Prochlorococcus marinus XMU1419: one gene and its partner. The protein of the gene in region 1 interacts with the protein of each later gene in a pairwise test. Links are inferred from orthologs where the notes say so. Each region holds a gene or a part of one and is shown in the gene's direction. Other genes may lie near its edges.

Region 1 (15,865 bases):
TCTATTTTTGATAATTTTTCAAATACTCTCTTTTTTTCAATATTTATCCAGCTGTGAATCTGTTTTGTCCACTGTTTATAGAATTTCTTATTACTTAGGAGATCAATTCCGGCTTTAATAGCAAATGAATTTAAAGGCCAAGGATCTCTATTTAATTCCCATTGTTTAAGTTTTTTCGATGAGCCAATAATGTAACCTAATCTAAGACCAGGAATATTAAAGATTTTGGTCAAGCTTCTCAAGACTAATAAATTATCAAATCTTTGGGTTAACGGTATTAAAGATTCTTTGTCACCATTAGGTGTTATCGACAAGAAAGCTTCATCACAGATAACTAATTTATATTTTTTCACAACTTCCTCCAAAGAATTCTTTTCCCATAATTGGCCGGTAGGGTTATGTGGATTTGTTATCCAAATAACATCACCTTTTGGATGAATCGGAAATGATTGGGGAAAAGTATTATTCCAGTTTTTTGGTAATTCGCAATTTATAAAACTGCTATTCCAACAATTTAAAGATCTTTCATAATCAACAAATGATGGAGAAGGAATACAAGTTATTCCAAATTTGGATGCTTCATAACCTGCCCAGGTTATTAGTTCAGAAGCTCCATTCCCAGGCAATATATTGTCTGAATTTATCCCATGAAACTTGCCGATTATTTCTTTAAGATCACTCAAGTTTCTTTCTGGGTAATATCTAAAGCCAAGATTCTTAATTTCTGCATTTATTGAATCTATTACTATTTGAGGAGGATCAAAGGGTACTAATGATGCACTTGCATCAATAATTTCGGAGGGTAATAAATTTAATTTTTTCGCAATTGCATATACATTTCCACCGTGCTTTAAGTTTGATCCTTGCATGGCTAACGTTGAGTAATCATGAGGTTCACATTTGTTCATTATTCATTCTCTAATTTTATTCAATCCATTTTAAATCTGATCCAATTGCATCTTTTATATTAGATAATTGATGGTTATTGAGTTGCTTTATAATTCCTTCAAGTATATCTGGTACTAATTGCGGACCCTTATATATCCATCCTGTATAAAGTTGAATTAATGATGCTCCAGAACAAATTCTTTCCCAAGCTGACTCAGGACTATCTATTCCACCAACGCCAATTAAAATAATCTTTTTATCAATATTATGTATATGTTTTATTATTTGATTTGCTTTTTTTTGGAGAGGCCTTCCACTTAATCCTCCATTCTCTTGAGAGAGTAATAGTCCGGTTTGCCTGATCTTTCTATTTTCAAGACCTAATCTATCAATGCTGGTGTTTGTTGCAATTATCCCATCGATATTTTCCTCGATTATTAATTGGCAAATATCTTCAATATCTTTAAGGCCTAAATCTGGCGCAATTTTTACAAATAATGGTGGACAATTAGGTAAGTTTTTAATTTCTCTAAGAAGTTCTTTTAGAAGTATTGGATCTTGTAACTTTCTTAGTCCTTCGGTATTTGGTGAACTAACGTTTATTGCTGCGTAATCACAATATGGAATTAATAATTTTAGAGAAGTTAAATAATCATCTTTTGCTTGAGATAAACCTGTAATTTTTGACTTCCCGAAATTTATCCCTAAACAAATATTTTCCCTGTTTTTTTTAAACTCAATACCTTGTTCAAGAAAGTTTTTAACTAGATTTTCAGCGCCATTATTATTAAAACCCATTCTATTTAATGCCGCCTCTTCTTCTGCTAATCTAAACAACCTTGGTTTGGGATTACCTTCTTGAGCAAACTTAGTTACTGTACCAAGTTCAGCAAATCCAAAACCAAAATTTTTCCATATATTTGCGGCATTTCCATTTTTGTCAAAACCCGCAGCTAAACCAATTGGATTACAAAAATTTATTCCACATATGTTCTGAGTTAACCTTTGGTCAGTTATAGAAAATTCTTCATTTAGATTTTTTAGGATATGTGAAACTAATGGCCAATTATATTTTCTTGAACTGAATGATAGAAGATTAAGAGATAAATTAGTTAAATATTCTGCATCGATTCCGGAGTCTTTTTTTAGTATAGGAGTAACCAAGTTTTTATAAAGATTTTTAAATACCCCCTTTTGTTCATTCATAAAAAATCAGGATTCTTTTTTTCTATTATCCAATATTTTTCACCTTTAGGAATCAATATCCAATTACGCCATTCAAAAGGTAAATATTGTTTTATCTTTAAGTGGTTCTCTTCCCCTAATAAGTTAGTTAGTTCTGATGAACTTAATAAGTATTTTTTTTCTGCAAATTTTTGAATCAATTCATTTCTTGAAAATAAGTCCTGAATTTCTGTAGGTGCACTTTTTTCAAAAAATTCTACTGAAGATTCAGACTCTTTTGAGTTACTTTTTAGAGATATACCTTTGCTATAGTTAGTCGCGATTTTATCTACCCTATCATTTTGTTTGTCACCGCTATGGCCTTTAACATATTCCATTACAAGACCATTAATTCTTAATTGATCAATTTTTTGCCATAAATCAAGATTTTGAACTGATTTTCCTGAGCTTGTTTTCCATCCATTTCTCTTCCAATTAATAATCCATTTTGTATACCCTTCTATGACATATTTACTATCAGTTCTTAATTTAAAGTTTTCTTTTAATTTAAAGGTTTTTAATTTCTCAAGTGTTTTTATAGCCGCAGTGAGTTCCATTCTATTATTGGTTGTATTTTGCTCGGAACCCCCTATCTCTAATTCACTTTTGTCGTCAAAAATTATTAGACCACCCCAACCACCTGGACCTGGATTACCACTGCAGGCTCCATCTGTTGCAGCTTCAATTGCAATACTATCAATATTCATAATTTTTGAAGCCGATATTAAAGTCTATCGGCTTGAAAAAATATTCTCTTACTTAAGTGTAACTTTACCGCCAGCTTCTTCAATCTCTTTCTTTAAAGATTCAGCATCTGCTTTAGCAATTCCTTCTTTTACTGTTTTTGGTGCAGATTCAACAAGTGCTTTTGCATCGCCAAGACCTAGACCAGTTGCATTTCTTACAACCTTAAGTACTTTGATTTTTGCAGCTGCATCAAAGCTTTCGAGAACTACATCAAATTCAGTTTTTTCTTCAGCAGCGCCACCATCTGCGTCACCGCCAGCTGCTCCTGGAGCTGCCATTACTACACCTGCAGAAGCTGCAGCAGATACACCAAAAGCCTCTTCAATTTGCTTTACAAGCTCAGATGCTTCTAAAAGTGATAGAGATTTTAATGATTCAAGAATTTCTTCAGTTTTTGCGGACATTTTCTTAAAAGTTAATTAGGTTTTGAATTTAAGATTCTGATTTTTCAGAATGTTGTTTAAGTGATCTAGCAAGTCCAGAAGGTACTTCATTAATAGAGATTGCAATTTTTGTTGCAACGCCATTAAGAGCGCCAGCAATTTTTGCCATCAATACTTCTTTAGATGGAAGACTTGCAATTTCTTTTATTTCAGAATTGCTTAGAAGTCTGCCTTCAAATAAAGCTCCTTTGGTTTCGGATTTTTTGGTGTCTTTTTGAAAAGATTGGATAGCTTTTACAGCACCACCAACATCTTCTTTTATTAAGACAAAAGCATTTGTTCCGGTCAGTAAAGATTCAAGATCATTCCAATTACTATCTCCATCAATAGCTTTACGCATTAATGAATTTTTAGTAACTTTGCAAATGCCGTTAGTTGTTTGCAATCTAGATCGCAAATCTGACATCTCCTTGATAGTTAAACCTTTGTAGTCAAGAACTACAGCCATTTCCGAGTCGTTTAATAGAGATTTAATCTCAGTAACGATTTGTTGCTTATTCTCTAGTGTTCGGCCCATTGATGTTTTTTTGGATCGTAATTTAGGGAGAGCAGGAAATGCGGCAAAGTCCTTTTAAAGAGGCCGCTTTTATTAGATCCAAAAAGAAATAATTTAAGACGAGTCCTCGGTAGGAATTAAAAATTTAGAATAACTAAATCAACCTACTTTCTTTGGCCGTATTATTGCACTTTAAATTATACTACAAAGCGTTAACCTTCAGGTTGGTAATCTTGTACAGCATTTATATCAACTTGAACTGAAGGCCCCATTGTTGAAGTTACATAAAAAGTTTTCCAATACCTTCCCTTAGCTCCACTTGGTTTATTTTTATCAATTGATTCTTGTAAGGTTTTTAAGTTGTCAAAAAGAGCCTCTTTTGTGAAACTTGCTTTTCCAAAGCGGACATGAACAATTCCAGCCTTATCTGCTCTAAATTCGAGCTTACCAGCTTTGAATTCTTTTATTGCATTAGCAATGTCATTAGTTACTGTCCCAGCTTTAGGATTTGGCATTAAACCTCTAGGTCCTAAAACTCTTCCTAATTTTGCAACCTTTGGCATCATATCTGGAGTTGCAATAAGTAGATCAAACTCCATATTTCCTTTGTTGATGCTTTCCACAAGATCTTCTTCGCCAAATAAATCTGCACCAGCAGCCTTAGCTTTAGATACATTCTCACCGCTAGTAATTACTGCAATTTTGATGCTTTGGCCAGTACCATGTGGTAATGCAACAGTGGTCCTTAATTGTTGATCAGTATATTTTGGATCAATACCTAAACGTATATGTGCTTCAATAGTTTCATCAAATTTTGCATTAGCATTTTCCTTGATAATACTTAGAGCTTCAAGTGGTGCGTAAATGCGATCTTCTATCTTTGTTGATAGAGCCGCCATTCTTTTGGATAGTTTTTTCATAATAATATTGGGTACAAACGGTTATTAACTAACCTCCCCTAAAAAGTGAGAAATTTTGTATTGAACTCAATCAGTGATAGAGATGCCCATATTACGAGCAGTACCCTCAATTACTTTCATTGCTGATTCAACACTAGAACAGTTTAGATCAGGAAGCTTAGTTTTGGCTATCTCTTCTAATTGAGATTTACTTATGTTCCCAACAGAGCCTTTTGCGGATTCACCTGATCCTTTCTCTATCCCAGCTGCTTTTGTTATTAAGACGGAAGCAGGAGGTGTTTTTGTGATAAAAGTAAAGCTTCTATCTTCAAAAACAGAAATCTCGACTGGAATTACAAAACCTGCTTTATCTTGTGTCCTTGCGTTGTATTCTTTGCAAAATGCCATGATATTGACACCATGTTGTCCTAAAGCTGGTCCTACAGGAGGAGCAGGATTTGCTTTGCCTGCTTGTAGAGCAAGCTTGATAACTGCAACAATTTTTTTTGCCATTAGATTAGAGAATTTAAGCTGAGGTAGAAATCATAATTTTACTCGATAAACAATAACAATTAGAAATTAATTCTGTTTATTGATTTGGGAGAATTCTAATTCTACAGGAGTCTCGCGCCCAAATATTGAAAGTAATGCTTTTAATTTATTTCTTTCTCCGGAAACTTCTATAACTTCTCCCTGGAAATCCTTGAATGGACCACTAGTTACAATGATTCTATCTTTTTCTTCAATATCTAACTTGATTACAGCTTTTTTCTCAGACGCACGCTTGAATATTCTATTAACTTCTTGTCTTGATAATGGTCTAGGTTTGATATGACCTCGCGATCTTCCGCTTCCTCTGCCGTCTTCAGCACCTACAAAGTTAATTACATTTGGAGTACTTTTAACAGCCATCATTGTATCTTCATCCAAAATCATTCTTACGAGGACATAACCTGGAAAAACTTTTTCTTCAGTAGTTTGTCTGCTTCCATCTTTTTTTAATTTAATTCCTGGAGTTTGGGGAATTTCAATTTCAATGATTCTATTATTAACACCTAAAGTTACTGATCTCTGCTCAAGAGTCGCTTTTACTTTTTTTTCACAGCTTGATGCTACTTGAACTGCATACCATCTTGCAATGCTTGTATTTGCTTTTGAAGAAGCAAGGCTTGTAGTTAATTCATTACTCATTTTTCTGGAAGCTTAATTAAGATTTTTATTAATGGATATTCGGGAAATAATTCAACCAAAAATTTGCGAGGCTGCCCATCCATAGAATCTGCTAACAGAAGCAATTGCTGCAGCAGAAAACGATACCATAATTATAACTGCTACTGATTCGCTAAAAAGTTGTTGTTTGTTAGGCCACACGACAAGTTTAAGCTCATCGTAGGTAGAACTAAAAAAATTATTCTTTTTTTTAGGCTCTTCAACTTCAGGAGAATCCTTTTTAAGAGGTTCTTTATTAGTAGTGGGACTTGTCACAAAATTTTTTTTTGAAATTAAGCTATACGCTTTAGTTTTTATTTTAGCTTATTGATTTACTCCTCAGCCAGGTTTGAAAACGATCTCATCTCTTTTAGAAGGATTAAGTTTAATTGTTATATTTTTTTTGTTTTTGAAGTTATCCTCTAACAGTTTTGCAGCCAATGGATTTTCTATTTGTCTTCTAAGTTCCCTGCTAAGTGGCCTAGCACCATATTCAGGTTCGTAAGAATCGTTTGCAATTTTATTGATAACTTTTTTGTCTATAACGATATTTATTTTCTGTTCAAGTAGCAGTTTTTTTAAATCTTCTGTTTGTAAAATGATTATTTTTTGAAGTTCATTAATAGATAATGGATTAAACTTTACTACTTCGTCAATTCTATTTAAAAATTCAGGTCTAAAAATTGAAGACAATGTATTACTAATGGAATCGTCTAAGGTTTGTTGGTCTTTTTCTGACTTTTCCTCACTTTTAGAAATCTTTTGTGAATACTCCAGTATAGATTTACCAGCTAGGTTGCTTGTCATAATGATAACGGTATTTTTGAAGTCTACGGTCCTTCCTTGAGAGTCCGTTAATCTTCCTTCATCCAAGACTTGTAAAAGGATATTAAAAACTTCTGAATGTGCTTTTTCTATCTCATCAAGAAGTATTACTGAATAGGGTTTACGCCTTACAGCTTCAGTCAATTGACCTCCCTCTTCATAACCAACATAACCTGGAGGAGCTCCCAAAAGTCTTGCTACGGCGTTTTTTTCCATATATTCACTCATGTCTAATCTTAAAAGTGCGTCTTCTTCATCAAATAAAGCTGTTGCAAGAGATTTTGCTAATTCTGTTTTACCAACCCCTGTGGGACCCATAAATAAGAAAGATCCGATAGGTCTTTTTGGACTTTTCATGCCAACGCGAGCTCTTCTAATTGCAGCAGAAACAGCTTCTATAGCTTTTTCTTGTCCAATAACTTTTTCACTTAATTCTATTTCTAGATTGACTAATTTCTTTCGTTCATTTGAAACTACTTTAGAGATTGGAATTCCTGTGATTTTTGAGATAACATCAGCAATATCATCAGGTTCAACTTGATATTTAAAAGGGAAATTTCTATTTTTCTTTATTTTGTTAAAGTTCTCTTCAACTTTTTGTATTTCATCCTGTATTCCACTTAACTCTTCTTCAAGCTTTTCTAAAAAATCAAGATCTTTTGCAATATCCTGATTAGATTTTTCTTTAATTAGTTTGGATAGCTTATCTTCTTCTTTAATTAAAATAGATAATTGCTCCATTCCCTCACGCAAATGGCTCCAATTGTCAAACAGAGCGTCCAATTTTGCCTCTGATTGTTGCCTCATATTCAATAGTTTTTCTTGAGTTTCAATATTTTCTCCATGCAAATTCTTCAGTTTTTCATTAATAGTATGAAGCTTGTTTTCTTGTTGGATAATTATTTGAGGCTTATCACTTGATTCGATTTTTAGCTGTGCAGCTGCTTCATCAATTAAGTCTATTGCTTTGTCAGGAAGACATTTATCGCTGATGTATCTATCTGCTAACCTTGCGGAATAATTTACAGCCTCTTCAGAAATTCTTATGCCATGATGTGATTCATATTTCTTTTTGATACCTTGTAGTATTTTTGCGCTCAATTCTACTGAGGGTTCATTAACAGTTATTTTTTGAAAGCAATTATTCAATGCTTGATCTTTTTCTATAGTTTCACGAAATTTCTCAGGTGTCGTTGTACCGATGCATCTAAGTTCTCCTTCAGCAAGTAAAGGTTTTAAAATATTACTAATTTCTGTAGTAGATCTGTCAGAACTTAATATTGAGTGAATTTCATCAATAAATAAAATCATTCCTTGGCTTGGATCTTTTAGTTCCTGCAGTATTAAGCTTAGTCGTTCCTCTAGTTGGCCTCTAAATTTTGTCCCGGAAACTAAAGCTCCTAAGTCAAGTGAAATAATTTTCAAATCTTTTAAAGAATCAGGAACTTCTTTATCTACTATTAATTGGGCAAGTAATTTTGTAATTGAGGTTTTACCAACTCCAGGATTACCGATGAGTATGGGATTATTTTTGTTTCTTCTGCAGAGGACCCTCATTAAGTTATTGATCTCATTTTCTCTTCCTATTACAGGATCCAGTAGACCCTTTTCAGCTGATTCTGTTAAATCTTTTCCATAAATTGAAAGAGCATTTTCATCTTTCCCAACTTGTTTTTTGGTTTCAATTTGAAGTTCACTTTTAGGTAATGGAACAATAGCTTTTTCAAATTTTTCTTCTTTAACTAAAGTCTCTTTGTTTGATTCAAAATTAGATTGATTATTTATATCAATTACGTTCTTATATCTTAAAGAATCTTTTGATTGATTAATATTTGGGAAAAACTTTAATTCTTCCTCTAATTTTTCCATTGAAAGATTGCCTTCTTCAAAAACATAATTTCCAATTCTTGAATCCCTTCCAAGAGCAATTAGTAAATGAGGGATTTCTATTAATCTCGATCCCCATTGAATTTTAATCTGATTCGCATTATCTAATAAAATTTCTAAATCTTCTCCGATAGTAAAAATATCTGACTCATTTGTTGGTGTCTCTTCTAAAAAATCTTCTGTTATATCTAAAACTGTATCTTGGTCGATTGATAATTTTTCAATGAAAGCAAAAAATTCACTTGATGAGAACAATGTATGAATTATGTGTTCAATGTTAAATTCGCTATGATCCCATTTTTTTGCTGTTTCTTCACCTAATAAAAGAAGATTCCAACTGATATCGCTAAAAAGTTCAGGACTGGATGTAAGTGTTTCTCTCATAAAATATAGAGATTATAGTTGACTATTAATTAATATTCTAAATAGGATTTGCATTAATAATAATCTTATAATTTTCAAATTGTAAGATCAACTTGAAAAATATGCTTATGAGAGGGGTTGCGAAGACTTTGGAATTAATAAAAGCGTTAACTAATATCTAAGTTTTTCTGAAATTATGAAAAATTATAATTGGTTAACATATATATTTCAGATATTAGCCAAATAGTTCAGCTATTTATAGGATTTAAGTAGTAATAATTAAATTGTGAAAGAAACTATTGATTTTCTTATTGATACTATTGAAGCAAGGCAAGTCCTTGATTCAAGAGGTAATCCAACTGTAGAGGCAGAAGTATTTTTGGAATGTGGTGCGAGTGGTAGAGCTATTGTGCCTAGTGGAGCTAGCACTGGTGCTCATGAGGCACATGAATTAAGAGATGGTGGTTCCAAATATATGGGGAAGGGTGTTTTAAATGCTGTTAACAAAATTCATGAAACAATATCCCCGGCTCTATGTGGATTGTCAGCTTTAGATCAAATTGCAGTTGATAAATTAATGATTGAAATTGATGGAACTCCTAATAAGTCTAACCTTGGAGCAAATTCAATCCTTGCAGTAAGTCTTGCAACTTCCAGAGCATCAGCAAATGCTTTAGACATTCCCCTGTATAGATATCTTGGAGATCCATTATCTAATCTTCTTCCAGTCCCATTGATGAATGTAATAAATGGTGGTGCTCATGCACCAAATAGTCTTGATTTTCAGGAATTTATGCTTGTCCCACATGGAGTTAATAATTTCAGTGAATCATTAAGAATGGGTACTGAAATTTTTCACTCATTAAAATCATTACTTGATCAAAAAGGTCTATCTACTGCTGTAGGCGATGAAGGTGGATTCGCACCTAATTTATCATCAAGCGAAGAAGCAGGGGACTTATTAATCGAAGCAATTCAAAAAGCCGGATTTAAGCCTGGTGAGCAGGTATCTCTAGCTTTAGATGCTGCTAGTACTGAATTTTATAGTGATGGTATTTATAAATATGAAGGGAAAAGTTTAAATAGTTCTGAGATGATTTCATATCTTTCAAGATTAGTTTCTAATTATCCAATAGTTTCAATAGAGGACGGTTTAGCAGAGGATGATTGGGAGGGTTGGTCAGAATTAAACAGAGAATTAGGAAATAAAGTTCAGCTTGTCGGCGATGATTTATTCGTCACTAATACAGAAAGGCTAAGGAAAGGGATTATGGAAAAATCTGCAAATTCAATCCTAATAAAGGTAAATCAAATTGGAACATTAACTGAAACTTTGGAAGCTATTGAGTTAGCTAAAATGTCCGGTCTCACAAGTGTTATTAGTCATAGAAGTGGGGAGACTGAAGATACAACTATTGCTGATTTATCTGTGGCCACAAGATCGGGTCAGATCAAGACAGGCTCTTTGAGTAGAAGTGAAAGGATTGCAAAATACAATAGGCTTTTAAAAATTGAGGAGGAATTGGGAAATCAAGCAAGATTCGCCGGAGCTTTAGGTTTGGGTCCAAAAAATATATAGTTTTTCAGCGCTTAAGTTTTTCTAAACGTGAGCCTTTTCTCATACTTAATTGGCATTTTATCCAATCAATACTTATTGGTAGTGCAAAAAAAAGTGGCAACAATGCAAAATTATTTTGTTTATTGGTTACAAGTAAAGCAGATGCAATTGATAAGCTTCCTATAAGAATTGAATGGCCTAAAGTTTTTTGAGCAGTAAACATTTTTTTGAATTGCCTATCAGACTCTCCCATTCTTATTTGTAATTGTAGATCGCCCTGCTCTAATCTTTCTAAGCTTTCATCTATTCTTTTGGGTATTCCAACAGCTTTTGATCCTAGTTCACCTACTTGCCTTCCAAATTGGTTAATTAAATCGTTAGGAGTTTGATTATTTGAAGTCATAAGTTCTATTAAATAAGGCTTGGTAACTGATACAAGGTTAAACCCTGGGTCAAGCATTCTACCAACTCCTTCAAAAGTTGATAAAGCTCTCATCACAAAGATTAAATCTACTGGCAGTTGAAATGGTGTTTCATAAACAAGTTCGTATAAGTCTCCAGATAATTTTTCGATAATATTTGGACTAAATGGTGGAGTTAAAGCTTCTTTAAGCATCAATCTGACTAATCTTCTGACTGGCCCTACATCAATATCTTTTGAAATTAGCCCAGCTTGTTGTAATTGACTAACAAGTGATGAGGCGTCTCTTAATGCAGCAGCCTTAACCATTCCCCCTAATCTTGTTTGAAGATTATTTGAGATATTGCCCATCATTCCAAAATCATAAAAAATCAATTTACCTTTATTTGAAACTGCTAGATTCCCTGGATGAGGGTCTGCATGAAAAAAACCGTAATTTACTAATTGTTTTAAATAGCTGATAGCACCTATTTCTGCAATTTTTGGCAAATCAATTTCTTGAGATTGTAATTTTTCCAAATCGCTGATTTTTGTTCCTTCTAGATAACTTAAACAAAGCACTTTTTCACTGCTCATATCCCAAATCACTTCAGGAACTTCAATATTTTCATCATCAAGAAATTGCTGTCTAAATCTTGCTGCATATTGTGCTTCACAATTAAAATCAAGCTCCTTCATGAGAACTTTCCTACACTCTTTTGCGATCTCAACCCAGTTTCTCCCGCGACTCCAATTCTTATTTTTCTGTAATAAACCTGCTATTTGCTGCATTATCCTCAAATCGATAATAAATAATTCTTTTAAATTGGGCCTTTGAACTTTAAATACTACTTTCTTACCATCTTTTAGAGTCGCCTTATGAACCTGAGCTAATGATGCTGATCCAACCGGATCGCCTACTATTTGATCTATTTTATTAAACTTTGATCCTAATTCTTTTTTGATAGTTTCTTCAACTTGCTTAAATGAAAAATTAGGAACTTGATCCTGTAATTTAGATAATTCTTGTATCCAGGTATTAGGAATTAGATCAGGTCTAGCTGATAATAATTGTCCAATTTTTATAAATGCTGAACCAAGCTTAATTAATTGATTAGTAAACCACTTAGCTCTTTTTATTTGAACCTTACTTTTTTGATTGCTCTTAGTTTGGAAAATTGTAAATCTAATATTATCTATCCACAAATTTATTAAAAGTGAAATTAGAGTTATCCAAATAAGAAAGGCCCTCTTCAATTTTTTTAAACGATAATGAAGAACGTGATAACTCATTTAATTTGATTATTTATGGATTTATTAAAGAGATCTATTTGCTTATTGATACATTCAATTTCATTTAAAGATATTTTTATATTGGAATCTTGATAAGTATTGTTGGTCTCATTTTCTTGAATATTTTCGGCTTTCTCCATTCTTGAGGCTTCTTCGATTATGGATTCTTTCAAACTATCAAATTCTTTTTTGAGAATTTCAGGAGCATCCTGAGCAATAGTTGTTGCTTCTTCTATTTTTTCAAACACTATCTCATTTAATTTTTCGGTTACTTTCTTAATAGCAGCTTTTAAAAGGTAATCAGAGTTGGTCATAAAAAAATATAATGTTTCTACGGCAATTGATTTTTCGATATGACCTAATAATAGATCAAGACAGAACATTTCACGTAACTGATCATTTTGATAATTAATTTTATAAAGTTTTCCTATGTAAGTTTGTTTCTATATTATGCTTTTTTCTTTTTTTTCTTTTAACTTATATCTATACATGAGGTTAGGTATTTACATTAAAGATATCTTCTAACCAAAAACTCATCTAATTAATTATTAAAAAGGAGTTTTATTAAATTGGAAATTATTGAGTCAGATGTAGTTATTATCGGAGGAGGCCCGGCCGGCTGTACTTGCGCACTTTATACATCTCGTTCAAACCTAAAGACAGTAATTTTAGATAAGAATCCATCTGTTGGCGCTCTAGCAATAACTCATCAAATAGCTAATTATCCAGGAGTTCCAGTTGATATAAGTGGAGAGAAATTACTTACTTTAATGAGAGAACAGGCTGTTCAATACGGAACAGACTATAGGAGAGCACAAGTGTTTGGAATAGACGCTAGTGGAGAATGGAAAATGGTATATACCCCCGAAGGCACTTTCAAAGCTAAAGCACTTGTCCTTGCAAGTGGAGCTATGGGTAGGCCTGCATCATTTAAGGGCGAAGCAGATTTTCTTGGTAAAGGAGTAAGTTATTGTGCTACTTGTGATGGTGCTTTTTATAAAAATAGAGAAGTTGCCGTTGTTGGAGTGAACAAGGAAGCAATTGAAGAGGCAACTGTTCTAACTAAATTTGCGTCAACTGTGCATTGGATCACATCAAGTGATCCTAAATCAGATAATGAAGAAGCTATGGAATTGATGGATAATTCAAATATAAAACATTGGAGTAGAACAAGATTATTAGAAATATTGGGTGATGATATGGGTGTTAATGGGGTTGTTGTAAAAAATAAGCAAGAAGAAAACCCTATTAATTTAAATTTAGATGGAGTCTTTGTCTATATGAGTGGTTCAAAGCCGATTACTGATTTTTTAGGGGATCAAATTGCTTTAAAAGAAGACGGAGGAGTTATTGTGGATGACTTTATGTCTACAAACTCTGATGGAGTATGGGCTATTGGTGATATAAGAAATACACCATTTAAGCAAGCCGTTGTTGCGGCTTCTGATGGATGTATTGCTGCAATGTCAATTGATAGATATTTAAACAGTAGAAAAAATATAAGAGTAGATTGGATTCATTCTTAAAAATAAATTTTCTTCTTTAATTTAAAGGGGTGTTGCCTCAGAAATATAAGCAACTCCTCCGTAGTAGCTTAAATCGTCTCTGATATTATCTCTCATTTTATCTATTAATTCTTGTTCGCAAAAAACAATTACATGAGCATTTGAACCTAATCCTGTGAATTCCATATCTTCAGTAACAACTCTTTCAGGCCCTCTGCCTGTGGCGTGTTTCATAACTGTATATCCAGGAACATTAGCTTTTTCTAATGTTTTAATGATTGCATCTAGTTCTCTTTCACTAAATATCAAGTCTAATCTTTTCATTTCTATAGAGGGGAAAATGGGATAATGGTATTTACTAAACTCATATATATGGGAATGCCAAGAACTATATTGAATGGGAAAGTTAAACCTAGTGTAGTTGAAATATAATAACTAGATTTAGCTTCTGGTACCGTCATCCTCATTGCTGCAGGAACTGCTAAATAAGAGGCGCTAGCACATAAAACCACAAATAAAAGTGCGTTGCCAGGTCCTAATGATAAAAATCTTGCAACGAAAACACCAATAAATGCGTTAAATAAAGGCATAAAAATGGCAAAGCCAATCAAGAACGAACCCGCATTCTTCAATCTAGGTAATCTTTGAGCAGCGACTATTCCCATATCTAACAAGAAGAAGCATTCTGCTCCATAGAATAATTGTCCAGTAAAAGGCTCCATTTTTGCAATCCCTGAGGGATTACTGGAAGCAGTAAGAAATCCTACAATTAAGCTTGAGAGCAATAAATAAACTGATCCATTCAAAAGTGATTCGTGTAATATTGCGCTTAGATGCATTTTTCTTGATTTTGGCCTATTTTTGGGAGCTGCAAATTTCACAAGTAATAATCCAACAATTATTGCAGGAGACTCCATTAAAGCTAAGGCTCCAACCATAAACCCATCAAAAGCTATTTTTTGACTTTCCAAAAAACTTTCTGCGGAAATAAATGTAACAGCACTAATTGAACCGTAAGCTGCTGCTATTGCTGCTGAATTAAAGACATCAAACTTAAATCTTAAAATTAAAAATCCAATTAGCGGGATAACTAGCGACATTAGTATTGCAGCACTTAGAGTAGGCAATACTTGATCATTAAACCCACTGTTCTGAATCTCTATACCTCCTTTAAACCCAATAGCTAATAAAAGATATAGAGAGAAGAGTTTAGGTAATGGAGCTGGTATTTCTAAATCAGATTTAAAGATTACTGATATTGCTCCAATCAAAAAGAAAAGAACTGGAGGGGCTAATACATTTTGCAGAATTGGATTTATTTCCATAAATTATTAGGCTATTTCATTTAGAGCAGTTTCTAAAGCTTCTTTTCTTGTCTCAATGATGCCTTCAACTCCAAACTTAGCTAATCTATCCTTTACTTTTTCATTTGCCCCAGCAACAAATGCTTTTCTGGAATTATTTTTTGCTTCCTGCATCATGTCCTCTATTGCCAGAGTAGCCGTCACTCCAAGTCGTGGAACATCAGTGATATCAAGTATTAAAACCTTGTAGTTTCTTACCAGCATCATTCTCTCAGATATACCTTTGGCTGCTCCAAAACTAAGTGGTCCTTTAAGTCTAAATAACATTACTTCTCCTGAGCATCTATCTAGTAGTGCTTTTTCATCAGCAGGTAATGCATTTTTGGCTTGATCATCATTTGATAAAGGATTATCCTCGTCCATACCTTCTAGTTGAGTTTCGGTTATTGAATCGATAGTGAGCATATTTGCTATGAAAACACCTACTAAAACTGCCCAAATTAAATCCCAAAAAACAGTCATTAGGAGTACTCCATACATTACAACTGAAGTTTTTAAAGATAATTTGTGAGCCCTCCTCAAGAATCCCCAATCAATAATATCTAAACCAACTTTTATAAGAATTCCTGCAAGCAATGCAGTTGGTATTTGCTCAGCTAGGGGTCCTGCGCCAACTAAAACTATCAACAACACAACCGAGTGAACCATACCAGAAATGGGAGTTGATCCTCCAGATTTAACATTTATAACTGTTCTCATGGTTGCTCCTGCTCCAGGTAAACCTGAAAATAGACCTGCAACAGCATTTCCTATTCCTTGACCAA
Region 2 (15,937 bases), on another replicon or contig:
CCTTGCAGTACTATCTAATGTACTAATAACTAGACTACTTGTTCTAACACAATCTTTTTCAAATTTAACTCCGTCAAATAATAATCCATCAGTTATTCCACTTCCAGCGAAAACAACATTTTCCCCCGATGCTAATTCGTTAGCTTCATAGATTTTATCTATATCAGTTATGCCCATTTCATTAAGACGTTTTATATTGCCTTCTTTTGTGTAATCAGCCCATTCAGAGGTTTGAGCGATTGCTGGATCATAGACTAGTTGTCCTTGAAAGTGTCCGCCTAGAGCTCTCATCGCAGCGGCTGAAATAACACCCTCTGGAGCTGCACCTATACCCATCAAGCAATGTGTTCCAGTTCCTGCAAAACCACATGCAATTGCGGCTTGCACATCACCATCAGAAATCGGCTGCACTTTTGCACCACAGCCTCGAATCTCTTTAATTAAATCTTTATGCCTTGTTCTATCCATTACAACGACGGTTAATTCATCAATAGCAAGTTCCAAGCAATCACTGAGAATTTTCAAGTTTTCACTAGCCGAATTTCTGATATCTACCTTTCCTTTAGCAGCAGGAGGTGCCGCTAATTTGTTCATATAAAAATCAGGTGCATTAAAAAGACCACCTGTGTCTGAAGCTGCCAAAACAGCCATAGAGCCTCTTTGATTATTTGCACAAAGATTAGTTCCTTCACAAGGATCTACTGCAAAGTCAACCCCTGGACCACTTCCACTACCAACCTCTTCACCTATATAAAGCATAGGTGCTTCATCTCTTTCACCTTCTCCAATAACAATTTTCCCTTTCATTTCTATTTTGCCCATTCGCAATCTCATTGCTTCGACAGCTGCAGCATCAGCTTCATCTTTTTGACCAAGTCCTGTTAGTTTTGCTGATGCAATTGCTGCTTGCTCGACAACTTCGAGAATTTCTTGAATTAAAGTTTGATTCACAATTAAATTTTTGAGGATTTTCTAAAAGGTTTTGAGTATGATCTCACAAAAAACGTCATTTTTTATGAGAAATATTATGCTAGTAAGCTTTTTTAACTCTTTACAGCTGTTACTTTATCAGGCCGTGACTTGAAATTAGGAATAAACAACTAAATATAGTATCTTTATTAAATATTTTAAAAATTAAATGACTGAGTCAAATCAAACAAATTTAGCTGGTGTTAATAGGCCAATTCAAATAATTCCTTCAGTTTTACCAGCAGATTGGGCAAATATGGGTGCATGTGTGAAAGAGCTCGAGGAAGCTGGGGTAGATAGAATTCAATTTGATGTAATGGATGGTAATTTCGTACCAAATCTTACATTCGGTCCTGAAATGATTGCTGCATGCAGGAAATATTGCGATGTCCCTTTCGAAACTCAATTAATGGTAAGCCAATACAACTGTGAAACCATGCTTGAATCTTATGTAAACGCTACAAAAGGGGCTAATGGTGAACCAGGGGTGGTAATAGCTCATGCCGAAGCAAATATTCATTTGCATAGAGTTCTCGGAAAAATAAGAGATTTAGGAGGATCTCCTTCTGTTGCATTAAACCCTCATACTCCTTTTGAAATGATTAAAAATATTATGGATATGGTTGATCATGTTTTGGTTATGACAGTTAATCCAGGCTTTGGAGGACAAGCTTATATACCAACAATGCTTAATAAAATAAGAGAGATAAGAAACTTTATTATCGAAAAGAACTTAAATGTAGATATTGAAGTTGATGGGGGGATAAAAGCAAATTGGACTATTGCACAATGTGCCGATGCTGGTGCCAATTGTTTTATTGCAGGTAGTGGGATGTTTGCTTACCCAACATTAAAAGAGGGATGTGATGACTTGAGAAAAGTTGCAGAAGAAGCACAAAAAGGGAATGTTCTTTCAGAAACTTAATAAATATTCAGGGTGATTAAAAATCATCCAAAAATCCAGCCATAACTATGCAATCCTATTCCTAAGAAATTAACCCCTAAATAACATACTAAAACCACTAAAAAGCCTGTAGATGCTAATAATGCAGGTCTGCGGCCTTGCCAACCCTTGCTTATTCGCATATGCAGATAAGCAGCATAAAACAACCATGAGATAAATGCCCATGTTTCTTTTGGATCCCAACTCCACCATGTGCCCCAAGCCTCATTAGCCCAGACCGCACCAGAAATTAAACCGAGAGTTAAAAGAACAAAGCCGATTAATATAGAACGATAACTTAATGTATCTAATTCTTCTGAATGAGTAAATTCAATAGGTGCAACTAAATCATTTAAAGGATAGTTATTAGAAATTTTGAACCCCCCAATACCTGTTGAACTACTCCTAATTTGAAGCGGATTATTTTTATTTATGAATAAAACAGATACTGAGAGTAAAGAACCTATTATTAGTGCCGCATAACTAAGCATTACGACACTAACATGCATTACTAACCAACTAGATCTTAAAGCTGGAACCAAGTTGGATGATAATTTCAAATCATCAGGCAACACAAAGCAGGCAAAGGCCGCAGTCAGTAACTCAATAGGTATTGCAATTGAGGGAATTATTGGAGATTCGTATTCCCTTTCAATCAATAGTTGTCCCAATGTAATCCCCCAAGCAAGGAAATAAAGAGATTCATATAAATTGCTAATGGGAAAGTGTCCAGAAATTGACCACCTAAAAAGTAATTGTAACGATATTAATAAATTCACTAAAATTGTTAAGAGTCTTACAGTAAAGGAAGGTTTTTTTTTAAAAACTGCGACTAATGATATTGGTAAGTTAACTAATAAGAGATAAAACACTAAAAGACCCAAGACGGAAACTGGGTCGTATATTAAATTTTTAAAAAGATTATCTAGTATCATCCAAGAAATTAACCTGGTTTTAATATTTTAAGACAATCAAATAATAATTTAAATCATCCCTATATGAGTAAATCTTTAATAATAAAGTTTTAATTTATTTTGCAAAAAGATTTCAAAGTTTGAAATTTTCTCCTAAATAGTACTTCTTGACTATTGGATTATCAGCTAATTCACTTGATGATCCGTTAGCTAAAATTTTTCCCTCGCTTAATACATATGATTTGTTTGTAATTAAAAGGGTTTCCCTCACATTATGGTCTGTAATAAGAATCCCTACCCCGTCACTACTTAATTTAAGAATTAGTTTCTTTAAATCATTCACAGCCAGAGGATCGATCCCAGCAAAGGGTTCGTCTAATAACAAATATTTAGGTCCTTTTCTACCTACAGTGAGAGCCCTGGCTATTTCACATCTCCTCCTCTCTCCTCCAGAAAGTTGATAACCATAATTATCTACAAAATTATTCAAATTAAATTCATTTATTAGTTGTTCTCTTCTATTTCTAATTGCAGCTCTACTATATGATGAATTCTGCAAAGCCAAATCTATATTATCCTTAACAGTGAGGTCTCTAAATATACTCGCTTCTTGAGTTAAATAACCCAACCCAAGTCTTGATCTAATCGGGAGAGGGAGATTTGTTATATTTTTACCATTCATAAAAATTTCACCTTTATCAGGTTTTATATTCCCAACTGCAAGGTTAAATGTAGTAGTTTTCCCGGCACCGTTAGGTCCCATTAAACCTACAACCTCCCCTGGATTTACAGTTACTGAAACATCATTTACTATTAATCTTCCTTTAATTGAAAGAGATACATTATTAATTTTTAGGTTCATTTGCCTTGAGATCGATTAGTTTTCTTATTTTCTTTAAAAAAAAACGAAATAGTAAATATAAATTTAATTGAAGATAAAAATATGATCATATTCATCAAAGAAGTTTCAAAAAAGGCTTATCACTCTCATTTAAGAGCTCTTTATATTGTAATTTCCTCAATAAATTTTCCAAACATCGGCAGAAGGATTCAAGATCAATTCCTAAATTAATCTTGGTTCTAGTTTTTATCCTCCCTAAACCCTCTCCAAGCAAAATAGTAGCTCCATTTAAATTACCCTTACTTAAGTGAAACTGAGAAACAGATACTTGTAAAATTCCTTGGATAACTTGTCTTTCGTCACCATCAACGGAATTCCATATTTCTTCAAAAGCATCATGAGCCTCATACCATTCATGATTGTTAAAAAGTTTTAAAGCATTAAAAAGGGAATCTTTAAAGCTTTTTGTACTTTCTTCGTTCATGAAACTAATTATTAATTTTTTTTCTTTTTATTTATTTTTCTCATTCTTATCGAATCCGGTGTAACCTCTAGCATCTCATCTGGACCTATATATTCAAGTGCTCTTTCAAGTGTAATATCAACAGGCGACTGCAATGTATCAAGTTCCTCTGCACCTGCAGACCTCATGTTAGTCAACTGCTTAGTTTTACATATATTCAACTCGAGATCTTGAGGTCGATTATTCTCTCCAATTATCATTCCTTTATAAACTTTAACTCCAGGTTTAATAAAATAAACTCCCCTATCTTCAGCATTCTTTAATGCATAAAATGTAGCCACGCCTTCCTCAAAAGCTATAAGAACTCCATTCCTCCTAGTTTCAAAATCTCCTGTTTTGGGTTTATATTCATAAAAAGAGTGACTCATGATACCTTCACCTCTCGTTATACGAACAAATTCACCGCGAAATCCAATAAGTCCTCTTGATGGCACAAGAAATTCTAATTGAGTTCTCCCATCTGAACTTGTTTGCATGTTTTTCATTTCTGCTTTTCTTGATCCAAGTTTCTCTATACATGAACCAACGGATACTTCAGGCACATCTAAAACCAAAGTCTCAATAGGCTCACATTCAACATTATCAATTTCTCTAAAAATTACTTGAGGTTGTGAGATTTGAAACTCAAACCCCTCTCTTCTCATTGTTTCAATCAATATACCTAAATGTAATTCTCCTCTTCCTGAGACTGAAAATCTATCAGGAGAATCAGTTTCTTCGACCCTTAAGGCAACATTTGTTAAAAGTTCCCTTTCCAATCTATTTTTTAATTGTCTACTAGTAACAAATTTCCCTTCTTTACCCGCAAATGGAGAATCATTAACAACAAAAGTCATATTTAATGTAGGTTCATCAACTTTAATTAATGGAAGTGGATGGGGAGAATCGGGACATGCTATGGTCTCACCAATATTGACGTCATCGAAACCAGAAACGGCTACGATATCACCTGCGAATGCTTCATTTATATCAATCCTTTGTAATCCTTCGAATCCTAGAAGTTTACTAACTTTACCTTTAATAGTTTTTCCATTTTCTTTAATTAAACTAGCTTGTTGACCATTTTTTATAGTTCCATTATGAATTTTACCAATTACAATTCTGCCCAAGAAATCAGAATAGTCCAAAGTAGTTATTTGTAGCTGAAGAGGCTTATTTTCATCACCTACTGGAGGTGGAACATGTCTGATAATAGCTTCAAAAAGAGGCATCATATTGTCACTGTTAGATTCCATCTCTTCTTTTGCGAAACCAGATAGGCCGCTTCCAAAAAGATAAGGGAAATCACACTGATCATCATCAGCTCCTAATTCCAGAAACAAATCCAGTACTTTATCAATTGCTATTTCTGGTACTACTCTTGGTCTATCAATTTTATTTACAAAAACTATAGGCCTAAGTCCTTTTTCTAATGCTTTTTTTAAAACAAATCTTGTTTGAGGCATAGGTCCCTCATTTGCATCAACGATAAGCAGACAACCATCAACCATTCCCAAAACCCTCTCGACTTCTCCTCCAAAATCTGCATGTCCTGGTGTATCTATAATGTTAATTCTGGTATCTTTGTAGTTAACTGCAGTATTTTTTGAAAGTATTGTTATTCCTCTTTCTCTTTCAAGATCATTTGAATCCATTACACATGTAGGAATGACTTCATTGTCTCTAAATATTCCTGATTGAGATAACAATGCATCAACAAGAGTTGTTTTCCCATGATCTACATGGGCAATAATTGCGACATTCCTAATTTCTTTTATCGTAGATGACATTTATAAGATTTATATAAATAGTTGATTGACTTTATTAAGGCTAACTCAAAGAATGCTTATTATGAGAATTTTCTCTTTAAGACTTTGAAAAACATAATCATATTGAACAATTTAATTAATGAATTAGGTTAATGACTATCTATTTGAACTTTCAAAAACTTTTAAAGCTTCAATTGATCCCTCATATCTCCAATGCCAAGGTTCATAATCTATATATTTATTATCTTTGGAGAACGATAACTTAAAGTGAAATTTAGCGGCATTCTTCATTAACCATTTAAAGGCGTCAGTATTTTCGAATTCGGTCTCAAAGTCTGTTTCTCTTTGGGTAGCATCACCAATATCAATTGCAAATCCAGTACTATGTTCAGAATAGCCCGGGGGTGCTGAAACCCTAGCTCTTTCTGCAGCTTCTTGATTTCTAAAAGATTTTAAGGAATAGAAGATTTCATTTTGCAAATTTATTGATCTATATCCACTCAAGAAAACTAAGTATATCCCGTCCTTTTTTGCTTCGGCTCTCATCTTTAATAAAGAATCACGCATATCAATATGAACTTCAATATTTGGCTCAATAAAAACTAATTTCTCCTTAGAAATTTCAGCATAGGGTAAATGGCCCAAAATTCTATGGTCATGATTTATTTGAGCCTGAAAATTGAGGTTGCGGAGAGATCCTATTTCTATATTTCTAACTAAACGCAATGCAAAGATAGCAAAAAGGAAGAAAAGAAATGGAGAAATTATTAATAATTTTTTTAAAAATATTGAGTTGGAATTATCTAAGTAGATTCTTTTGGCTTGAGGTAAATCAAATTGATTTAGATCTTTGTTTTGTTCCAATATTTAGAGAAGAATTTGGAAAACATATTTCGATATTAACTATTATTTTAAGAAATGCACTTTTATAAGCAAAAAAGATGTAGCTTTTATATACAGTATTATTTTTTTTTCGTATGTTGAGGGTAGCTGTTATTGGAGGAGGTCCAAGTGGATCATGTGCTGCAGAAATACTTGCTAAAGCTGGTATAAAAACTTGGCTCTTCGAGAGAAAATTAGATAATGCGAAACCATGTGGAGGAGCTATTCCTCTTTGTATGGTAGAAGAATTTAATTTACCTGAATCAATTATTGATAGAAAAGTAAGGCATATGAGAATGATATCTCCATCAAATAGAGAGGTAGATATAAGTCTAGATAGAGTTTATGGGAAAAGCGACAATGAGTTTATTGGGATGTGCAGAAGGGAGGTTATGGATGCTTTTATGCGTAATAGAGCATCAGACCTTGGGGCCACACTAATTAATGGACTAGTTACTTCTATTGATACTGGCAATAATAATCAAGGGCCATACAAACTCTCCTATTCTGACTTTACGAATGGAGACAAGAAAGGGGAACTTAAGGAGCTTACTGTTGACCTTTTAATCGGAGCTGATGGAGCCAATAGCAGAGTAGCAAAAGCAATGGATGCAGGGGATTACAAAGTCGCTATTGCATTTCAGGAGAGAATTAAACTACCTAAACAAGAGATGAGTTACTACGAAGATCTTGCTGAAATGTACGTCGGTACTGATGTTTCTCCAGATTTTTATGGGTGGGTATTTCCTAAATATGATCATGTTGCAGTGGGTACTGGAACCATGCAAAAGAATCAGTCATTAATTAAAGGACTTCAAGAGGGAGTAAGGAATAGGGCAAAGAAAAGACTTGTTAATGGTGAAGTAATAAAGGTAGAAGCACATCCTATCCCTGAGCATCCAAGACCAAGAAGAGTTGTCGGTAGAATGGCTTTGGTTGGTGATGCAGCTGGTTATGTTACGAAGAGTTCTGGAGAGGGTATTTATTTTGCTGCAAAGAGTGGAAGAATGTGTGCTGAAGAAATTGTTCAGGCATCAAAAAACGGTCAAGTAATTCCGTCAGAAAAAGATTTAAAAAACTATCTTAAAAAATGGGATAAAAAATATGGAACAACTTATAAGGTACTAGAAATACTTCAAAATATTTTCTATAGAAATGATTCTGCGAGAGAAGCCTTTGTTGAAATGTGTGATGACATGGATGTACAAAGACTTACTTTTGATAGTTACTTATACAAAAAAGTTGTATCCATGAAACCTTTGCAGCAGCTTAAAATTACGATGCTTACACTTGGTTCGATTTTAAGAGGGAAAGCCCTAGCACCCCTAAAATATAAACCCGTTGATAGTGCTGTTAGGGAAAATAAAGAAGTAGAAAAAATGCTAGAAAATTATTCAATAAAGGGAGGAATTAAAGTTAAGAGTTCAAAAGTGTAAAGTCAGCTATTTTAAGAGAATAATTTCTAATTAAGCTCAACAAATTGAGTCTATTATTTCTTATTTTTAAATCCTCTGACATTATGAGGACTCCCTTTTTATTATCAAATAAATCCTCGATGGTGTTTACATTTTTCTCAAACAAATTTAAAAGTTCCAAATAATTGCAATAATCTTCTGAAAAAAGTTTTTCTAATTCTCCAATAAATTCAAAAACTTTCAATTCACAATCTTTTTCAAAAAGTTTTGTGTTTACATAATCTCCTGCTGAGAGAACGTCTCTTGAAAGATAACTATTATTTGCTAATTTGCTTACCCTAGTAATTACCTTTTGGATCTTAACAAAATTATCCTTTTCGTTAAAATTGATAATAGATTTAATCCTATTTTTAAGATCAACAATATTCAATACTCTTTTTTGAGATAATTCATTAGAAGAGCAAACGGCCTTTATTAATTCTTTACTTAGTGACATTTCTTCTAGATGACTAACAATTCTTTGAATTAAAAATTCATTTAAATCATTAAATACTGTTTCTCTTGAGAAGTTTAAATTCGGAAATACGATTTTCCAAAAATCAATAAGTTCGTTGAATAATTTATCTAAAGGTAAATCAAGTTCATAATCCCAAATTATTTTAATCACTCCATTCAAATTTCTTCTTAAAGCATAAGGATCAGATGATCCACTAGGACGTTTACCAGAAATAAATATACTTATTAAAGTTTCAACCTTATCTGCTATGGAAACTATTGCACCATATTTTGTGGATGGCAAAGCATCTTTATAAAAAGAAGGTAAATAATGTTCAGCGACAGCTAAGCAAACATCCTCAATAAATCCCTCATTTTTAAGATATTTACCACCCATTATTCCTTGCAGCTCAGGGAATTCGAAAACAATTTCGCTACATAAGTCGTTTTTACAGAATCTAGCGGCTTCTATTATTTTTGTTTCTTCTATAGATTTATCATTTAAAAACTTAAGAATTGTTTTAGCAACTACCTCTATCCTTTCTACCCTCTGAAATATATTTCCAAGTCCTTTCAAATATGAAACGGATTTAAGCTTTTCATTTCTATTGATTGAGGCAACTTTTTTGTCACTTTCTACGAAAAATTTTGCATCTGAAAACCTTGCCCTTAATACTTTCTCATTACCTTTGGCAATATTATTATTTGATTCTTCCAGACCATTTGAAATAAGGCAGAAAGTTGTACTAATATTTTTTTCAGAGCTTAAATCTAGTTTAGAAAAACTTTCGTTTTTCAAAAAAAGAGGAACGTATCTCTGATGATTTTTCATGACTGTTGAGAGAACTTCAACCGGAAGATCTAGAAATTCATCACTAAATTTGCCAATAATTAACTCTGGCCATTCAACCAAATCAGTTAGTTCATTTAGTAATCCTTCTGAAAGGTCAGGTTTCAGATTTAAAGATTTGGATGCCTGATTTATTAAACTTTCAATTTTTTCTTTTCTTTCATTTCGAATAGCCATTACTCTATTTCGTTTCAATAATTCAAAAAAATCATCAAGATTCTGAACTTCTAAAACTTCATTGATTAGCCTATGACTTTTTGTTTTATTACTTATTTTGATCTTTGGATCACATTCATCAAGTTCAAAATCAAGAATTTCTTCATTATAAACAGAGGCAATCCACCTAATAGGTCTTGAAAATTTCATGTTCCCAGCCCCCCATTTCATAAATCGAGGGCCTTGAAGACTCTTTACTAATTTTGGGATAATCGAAGACAAAGAAATTTTTGTTGATAATCCTTTCTCAACTTTCTTTCCAAATACAAAATCACCCTTTTCTGTATTTTTTATTTGTAGCTCACCTACATCTATATCTAAGCTATTAGCAAATCCTAAAGCAGCATTAGTAGGACATCCATTTAAATAAGCTGAATTTGCTTTAGGCCCTTTTCTTTCTATTATCTTATCTTCTGCATAATCAACTAAACCTTCGAGAAGAAGCACTATTCTCCTTGGTGTGGAGGTAACAACTATATGTTCGAATTTGATTAACTTTTTATCCAATTCAAATTCTATTAGAGATTTAAATTGCTTTAGAACAGAATGAGAAAATTTTGCAGGCAACTCTTCTGTTCCTATCTCAAGTAAATATTTAGACAAGAAAAAAATATGACTTCACTTACTATAATTTACTACCAGTTAAATAAGCTTTTCGCTAATGTATAAAAAGAGATATGTTTTGGTCCTTTGATCAAGGTTGAGAAAGTAAAAAAGAAAAAAGATTCTGCAAATGAAGAGACTGTTTGTTTAGCAAATGGACTAGAAGTTTCTAAATTTGAGAATTTCAAAAAAAGTAGCCAATTTCTTAAGGAACCACTTGCTACGGAATTAGTTAATGAAAGTGATCATTTTACTAATGATGCAGTTCAGTTATTAAAATTTCATGGTAGTTATCAACAAGATAACAGGGAAAATAGAAGGCCGGGCAAAAGTAAAGATTGGCAAATGATGCTTAGGTTAAGAAATCCAGGTGGTGAAGTTCCTGGGAAATTATTTTTAGCATTAGATGAATTATCTGAGAAACTAGGTAATGGAACACTTAGGGCCACTACAAGACAAGCCTTTCAAATGCATGGAATCAGAAAGGAGAACCTAAAGGAAGTAATTCAAACAATAGTAAATTCAATGGGCTCTACATTAGCTGCATGTGGAGACATAAATAGAAACGTTATGGCTCCTGCAGCTCCATTTGATTCACCAGACTATAATATTGCAAGAGCATTGGCAAAAAAAGTTGCAGATCTTCTCACCCCAATGGCTGGCCAAGGCACTTTTTTAGAACTTTGGGCTGATGGAGATTTAGAGTACACCATAAAGCCTGACAAAGATATTGAAGCAATTAGGAAGCTCCAATTTAAAGATAATGTTTTTAGTGGGATAAAAGATGAGCCTCTTTATGGTTCAACTTATTTGCCGAGAAAATTCAAATGTGCCGTGACAGTTCCTGGGGACAATTCTGTTGATCTTCTTACCAATGACATAGGAATAGTTGCCTTTACTTCTAGAGATGGAAACTTAGAAGGGTGCAATTTTTATGTTGGAGGTGGCATGGGTCGCACACATAATAATGAGGAGACCTTCGCCAGAATTGCAGATCCACTTGGATATGTTGAAGAACCTGATGTTTATGAATTAATACAAAGCATTGTGGCTATTCAAAGAGATTATGGTGATAGAAAATCAAGAAAAAATTCGAGAATGAAATATCTCCTTCATAGAAAAGGTATTAAATGGTTCAAAAAGATACTTTCTGACAAGTATTTCAAAAAAGAAATTAAAAAAATCAGAAAAGAACCTGATAAAGTTCTTATTGATTACCTAGGTTGGCATAAACAAAATAAAACCTCCCATTTTGTAGGTTTACCGTTATTATCAGGTAGATTATCTGGAGAGAAGAAGAATACCATCACAAGTATCGTTAAAAAATATAATTTAGATTTAAGACTCACACCTAATCAAGATATTTTACTTTGTAATATCGCCAATAAAAACAAAGGTGAAATTCAAAAATCTCTATCAAAAATTGGATACGAAAATTTAGAAAACATTAATGAAATTCAAAGACACGCTTTAGCTTGTCCTGCTTTACCTCTTTGTGGTCTTGCAATGACTGAAGCTGAAAGAATATTACCTGATGTACTAAAAAGAATTGAAAATTTACTATTAGATCTAAAAATACAAAAGACAATATTATTCAGAATGACAGGATGTCCGAATGGATGTACCAGGCCTTACATGGCCGAATTAGCACTTGTTGGAAGTGGGCAAAACAAATACCAATTATGGTTGGGGGGAAGTAAAAATCTACAAAGGCTTGCTAAACCATTTTTACAAAGAATGGAACTCAACGATTTAGAAAAAACTCTTCAACCATTATTTGATAATTGGAAGAGTAATTTGGATTTGGATTTCGGAGATTTCATAAATACTCAAGATGAAAATTATATATTGAATTTACTAAATGAAAATCAATAGATTTTAAATTTTTCCATAAAGGGCATTTGCTTTTTTATTTTTCCAAGCCCATAATTGATCACCATAACTAAAATGCCACCATTCATTAGGATGTTGAGCAAATCCGAATTTAGTCATAATTTCCCTTAATAAATTTCTTCTACCATTCCAAATAATTGCGTCTTCATTCTTTATGTTTGCATAAAAATAAGGATTTGAGGTCTCATCCATTTGATCAACCATGCTTCCCATTTCAACAAGATTTCCGTCTTTATCTGATAAACAAACATCCAATGCACCCCCAGTTGAATGAGGGGGAGGACACCTAGTGTCATAAGAAGGATATGCCCAAAATTTTTCAACTTTTTTTAAAATGGATGGATAAGATTTTATATTTTCAAAAGAAATATTCATATTGGATTTTTCACACTCTAATAAAAATGCTCTTTTAAACATAAATTCCTGGACTTCTAAAGGTCGCCAACTGTCATAAATTAAAAGGTTAAAACTACTCTTTGATATCAAATAATCATTTACTTTTACTAATCTATTTACGACCTCCTCTCTTAATTTCCAAATAGAAGTTTTATCTTTATAAGGTGCTCCCAAATGAGAGTAAGGATGGGGATCTAAAAACTTTAGGCAGCCAGGTATAGCTATTAATTTATCTCCATTATCTTTAATTGGTATTTTATTCCAAATTTTCAATTGAAATTTGCAATTGATTTATAGTGGCATATATATCAAAAATTACAATGATATTTTTCAATTTAAGAAATCATGAATGAATTTATTATCAGAATTATCAACAAGTATATTCCTTAAAACAATATTTTCTTTTAAATCAGGATCATCACTAACAATCTTATTAGCCTCTTCACGAGCCTTATCAATAAGAAATTTATTATTAGGTAAATTGTCCAGTACAAAATCAGGCAATCCGGATTGTCTATATCCTAAAATCTGGCCTGGTCCTCTAAGCTCCAAGTCTTTTTCAGCAATATAAAAGCCATCATTAGATTTTTGCAAAACGCGAAGTCGTTTATTTTCTAATCCATGTTTATCAGGGGTTACCAGATAACAAAAAGATTTTGTTGATCCTCTACCAACTCTCCCCCTTAATTGATGTAGCTGGGACAACCCAAATCTCTCCGAATTATAAATAATCATAATTGTGGCGTTAGGCACATCAATGCCAACCTCAATTACTGTGGTTGAAACTAATATATTAATTTCATTCTTTAAAAAAGAATTAATTACTTCATTCTTTTCTTGTGAACTTAATTTGCCATGTAATAAACCAACTTTTTTGTTAAAAAAGACCTCTTCTGATAAATGTTTGAATGTTTTCTTTGCGGAGCTTAAATTCATTTTTTCTGAATCTTCTATAAGTGGCAAAATCACATAAGCTTGCTTTCCCTTATTGATCTCATCTTCAACAATCTTGAACAAGTTAGTTAAATCGTCTTCTGAAATTATTTTAGTTGTAATAGGAACTCTCCCAGGAGGGAGTTCTGTAATTTGACTCACATCTAAATCACCATAAATAGAAAGCGCAAGAGTTCTTGGAATTGGCGTTGCTGTCATTGATAACAAGTTAGTATTTTCTCCTTTATTTAATAATCTATTTCTTTGAGTGACTCCAAATCTATGTTGTTCATCAATTACGACCATGCCTAATGCATTAAAGATGACTTTATCCTCAAATAATGCATGAGTACCTACGAGGATATCAACTAAACCATTGTTCAAATTAGAAAAAATTTCTTTTCTCTTTTTTTGAGGAGTATTCCCAGTAAGTAGTTCGACAGAAACTAAAAGGGGATTCAAAAATTTTAATAAATTTTTGTAATGCTGTTCTGCTAATACCTCAGTTGGGACCATAAATGCACCTTGCAGATTTTTTTCAACGACTAGTAAAAGAGACGCTATTGCAATTATAGTTTTACCGCTTCCCACATCTCCCTGAAGCAATCTAGACATTGGGACGGGACGAGATAAATCTTTCTTAATTTCATTTAAAACATTTTCTTGTGATTTTGTTAATTCAAAAGGAAAAGTATTTAAAAATTCTTTTAATAAAGATTTCTTTTGAGGTAATTTTCGGGAAATTACATTTTTATTAGTCTTTCGTTTTCTAAGTAGGAACTTTATTTGAAGTAGGAATAACTCATCAAAAACCAAACGTTTTTTTGACTCAATTAGTGCCTGTTGAGTTGGTGGGAAATGAATATTAATCAAAGACTCTCCTTTTGATAATAAAGATAATGAATCAAGTTGTTTTTTATTTAAAATTTCTGGATATTGCTTTGCATAAATTAGTACCTTTTTCATAAGTTTTATAAAACTCATATTTGATAATGTTTCACCTATTGAATACAAGGGTAATATTTTTCCTGAGAAATTAAAATTATCGTTGTTATCCTTAAGAATTTCAATCTGCGGATCTACAAAAGTTTTGCCATACTCTGTCAATTTAACCTTACCGGAAATTGCTAATTTGGTTCCAGGAGTATACAAAGATTTTTGAGATGTGAAGAAGGAGTAAGATCTAAATCTTCTTCCTAAAAAAAATTTTGTAACCTTTATTGAAGACGTTTCATCAGAAACTAAAATATTCATTATTGATAAATTATTATTTTTTTTACTCTTATGGATATAAAATCTTTTAACGTTTCCGATGCAGGTGTATAAATTATCTGGTTTTAAATTTATTATCTTGACTCTATTCGTATAGTCTAGATATGTTCTTGGGAAATAATTAATTAGATCTTTTATATGAAATATCCCTAATTCATTAAGCTTATTTGTATAAACTTTTCCAACATTTTTTATTAATGAAATATCTGAATTAAAAGACAAATTTGAATCAGCTTTATTAAGAAAAACATTATTAGAAATATTATTAGAACTTTCTTTTTCTAGAGTTTTACTTAGTTTATAAAGATTTTTTCTTGTATCTATAATTAACCTTTTTCTTTGATTTTCATCTAATTTATTATATTCATTATATTTTTTCGAAAATTCATAAAATATCCTTAAATATTCGTCTGAGAGATTTAGATTATCTAGTTTTTTTAATGATTCATGCAAATAATCATTAAAATATTTTTCTCTTCCTAAAGTATTAATGAATTTGTTTTCAGTTTCAATAGTAAGAGATTTTTGAAGAGGTCTTATCCAATCTTTAATTAATTTATTTTTATTCCCGCTAATAGTCACACCTGAAAAAAGATTTGTTTTTTCAACGTATCTTATTCAAAGTTATTTCTTTTTGCCTCCAGTATTTCTCTTTTTTAATCAAACGCTGAAATTGATTTTTTAGCTCATTTATTTTATTCCTTTGAATAGAAAGATTTAAATTTTTAAACTCTAACTCAACAGTAGATATATAGAAGAAAATAATACTTTGAAGATTAACATCGTTTGATGATGACTGATTTATATTGAATTCGAAATTAATAATAAAAGGTTGTGGGTGTTTTAGCATCAATTTTTTGCCTACTAAGTATAAAAAGGAATCTTTAGATATCATCTTTTTTATTAAATTGGCCTTAAATAATTCTTGGTTAATCTCATGTGAAAGATTCAATAGTACATTTTCCAATGACTTATCTATTAAATCAAAATTTTTAAAATTTTGATATTTGGGTGAAATATCCATTTGATTGATATTGTCTTTTT

The links.
Region 2: the proteins of eno (region 1) and rpe interact in binary tests that used the Escherichia coli proteins (3 or more experiments, as listed by UniProt). The link is inferred for Prochlorococcus marinus XMU1419 from one-to-one orthologs.

The regions. Positions count from the first base shown.
Region 1 is NZ_JAAORO010000001.1:190,653-206,517, forward strand. The notes cover bases 8,628-11,413. They hold eno (phosphopyruvate hydratase), read left to right. Parts: upstream 8,628-9,267; coding sequence 9,268-10,560; downstream 10,561-11,413. Other genes in these bases: HA151_RS01065 (ATP-dependent Clp protease ATP-binding subunit), read right to left, coding at 8,628-9,002; HA151_RS01075 (ABC1 kinase family protein), read right to left, coding at 10,565-11,413. In the rest of the region: HA151_RS01020 (pyridoxal phosphate-dependent aminotransferase), read right to left, coding at 1-908; HA151_RS01025 (quinone-dependent dihydroorotate dehydrogenase), read right to left, coding at 925-2,094; rnhA (ribonuclease HI), read right to left, coding at 2,091-2,819; rplL (50S ribosomal protein L7/L12), read right to left, coding at 2,868-3,263; rplJ (50S ribosomal protein L10), read right to left, coding at 3,292-3,819; rplA (50S ribosomal protein L1), read right to left, coding at 4,011-4,718; rplK (50S ribosomal protein L11), read right to left, coding at 4,785-5,210; transcription termination/antitermination protein NusG, read right to left, coding at 5,277-5,888; preprotein translocase subunit SecE, read right to left, coding at 5,940-6,182; more of HA151_RS01065, read right to left, coding at 6,246-8,627; more of HA151_RS01075, read right to left, coding at 11,414-12,232; HA151_RS01080 (hypothetical protein), read right to left, coding at 12,229-12,546; HA151_RS01085 (NAD(P)/FAD-dependent oxidoreductase), read left to right, coding at 12,802-13,758; HA151_RS01090 (P-II family nitrogen regulator), read right to left, coding at 13,780-14,061; HA151_RS01095 (sodium-dependent bicarbonate transport family permease), read right to left, coding at 14,064-15,062; HA151_RS01100 (SulP family inorganic anion transporter), read right to left, coding at 15,069-15,865. UniProt on the Escherichia coli protein: Catalyzes the reversible conversion of 2-phosphoglycerate (2-PG) into phosphoenolpyruvate (PEP). It is essential for the degradation of carbohydrates via glycolysis.
Region 2 is NZ_JAAORO010000002.1:85,774-101,710, reverse strand. The notes cover bases 159-3,016. They hold rpe (ribulose-phosphate 3-epimerase), read left to right. Parts: upstream 159-1,138; coding sequence 1,139-1,894; downstream 1,895-3,016. Other genes in these bases: lptB (LPS export ABC transporter ATP-binding protein), read right to left, coding at 2,960-3,016; ccsB (c-type cytochrome biogenesis protein CcsB), read right to left, coding at 1,918-2,847; glpX (class II fructose-bisphosphatase), read right to left, coding at 159-951. In the rest of the region: more of glpX, read right to left, coding at 1-158; more of lptB, read right to left, coding at 3,017-3,688; HA151_RS04090 (DUF309 domain-containing protein), read right to left, coding at 3,783-4,151; translational GTPase TypA, read right to left, coding at 4,163-5,959; HA151_RS04080 (M15 family metallopeptidase), read right to left, coding at 6,095-6,802; chlP (geranylgeranyl reductase), read left to right, coding at 6,916-8,256; glyS (glycine--tRNA ligase subunit beta), read right to left, coding at 8,237-10,399; HA151_RS04065 (NADPH-dependent assimilatory sulfite reductase hemoprotein subunit), read left to right, coding at 10,487-12,274; HA151_RS04060 (M15 family metallopeptidase), read right to left, coding at 12,278-12,961; ATP-dependent DNA helicase RecG, read right to left, coding at 13,019-15,475; HA151_RS04050 (adenylate cyclase), read right to left, coding at 15,498-15,937. UniProt on the Escherichia coli protein: Catalyzes the reversible epimerization of D-ribulose 5-phosphate to D-xylulose 5-phosphate.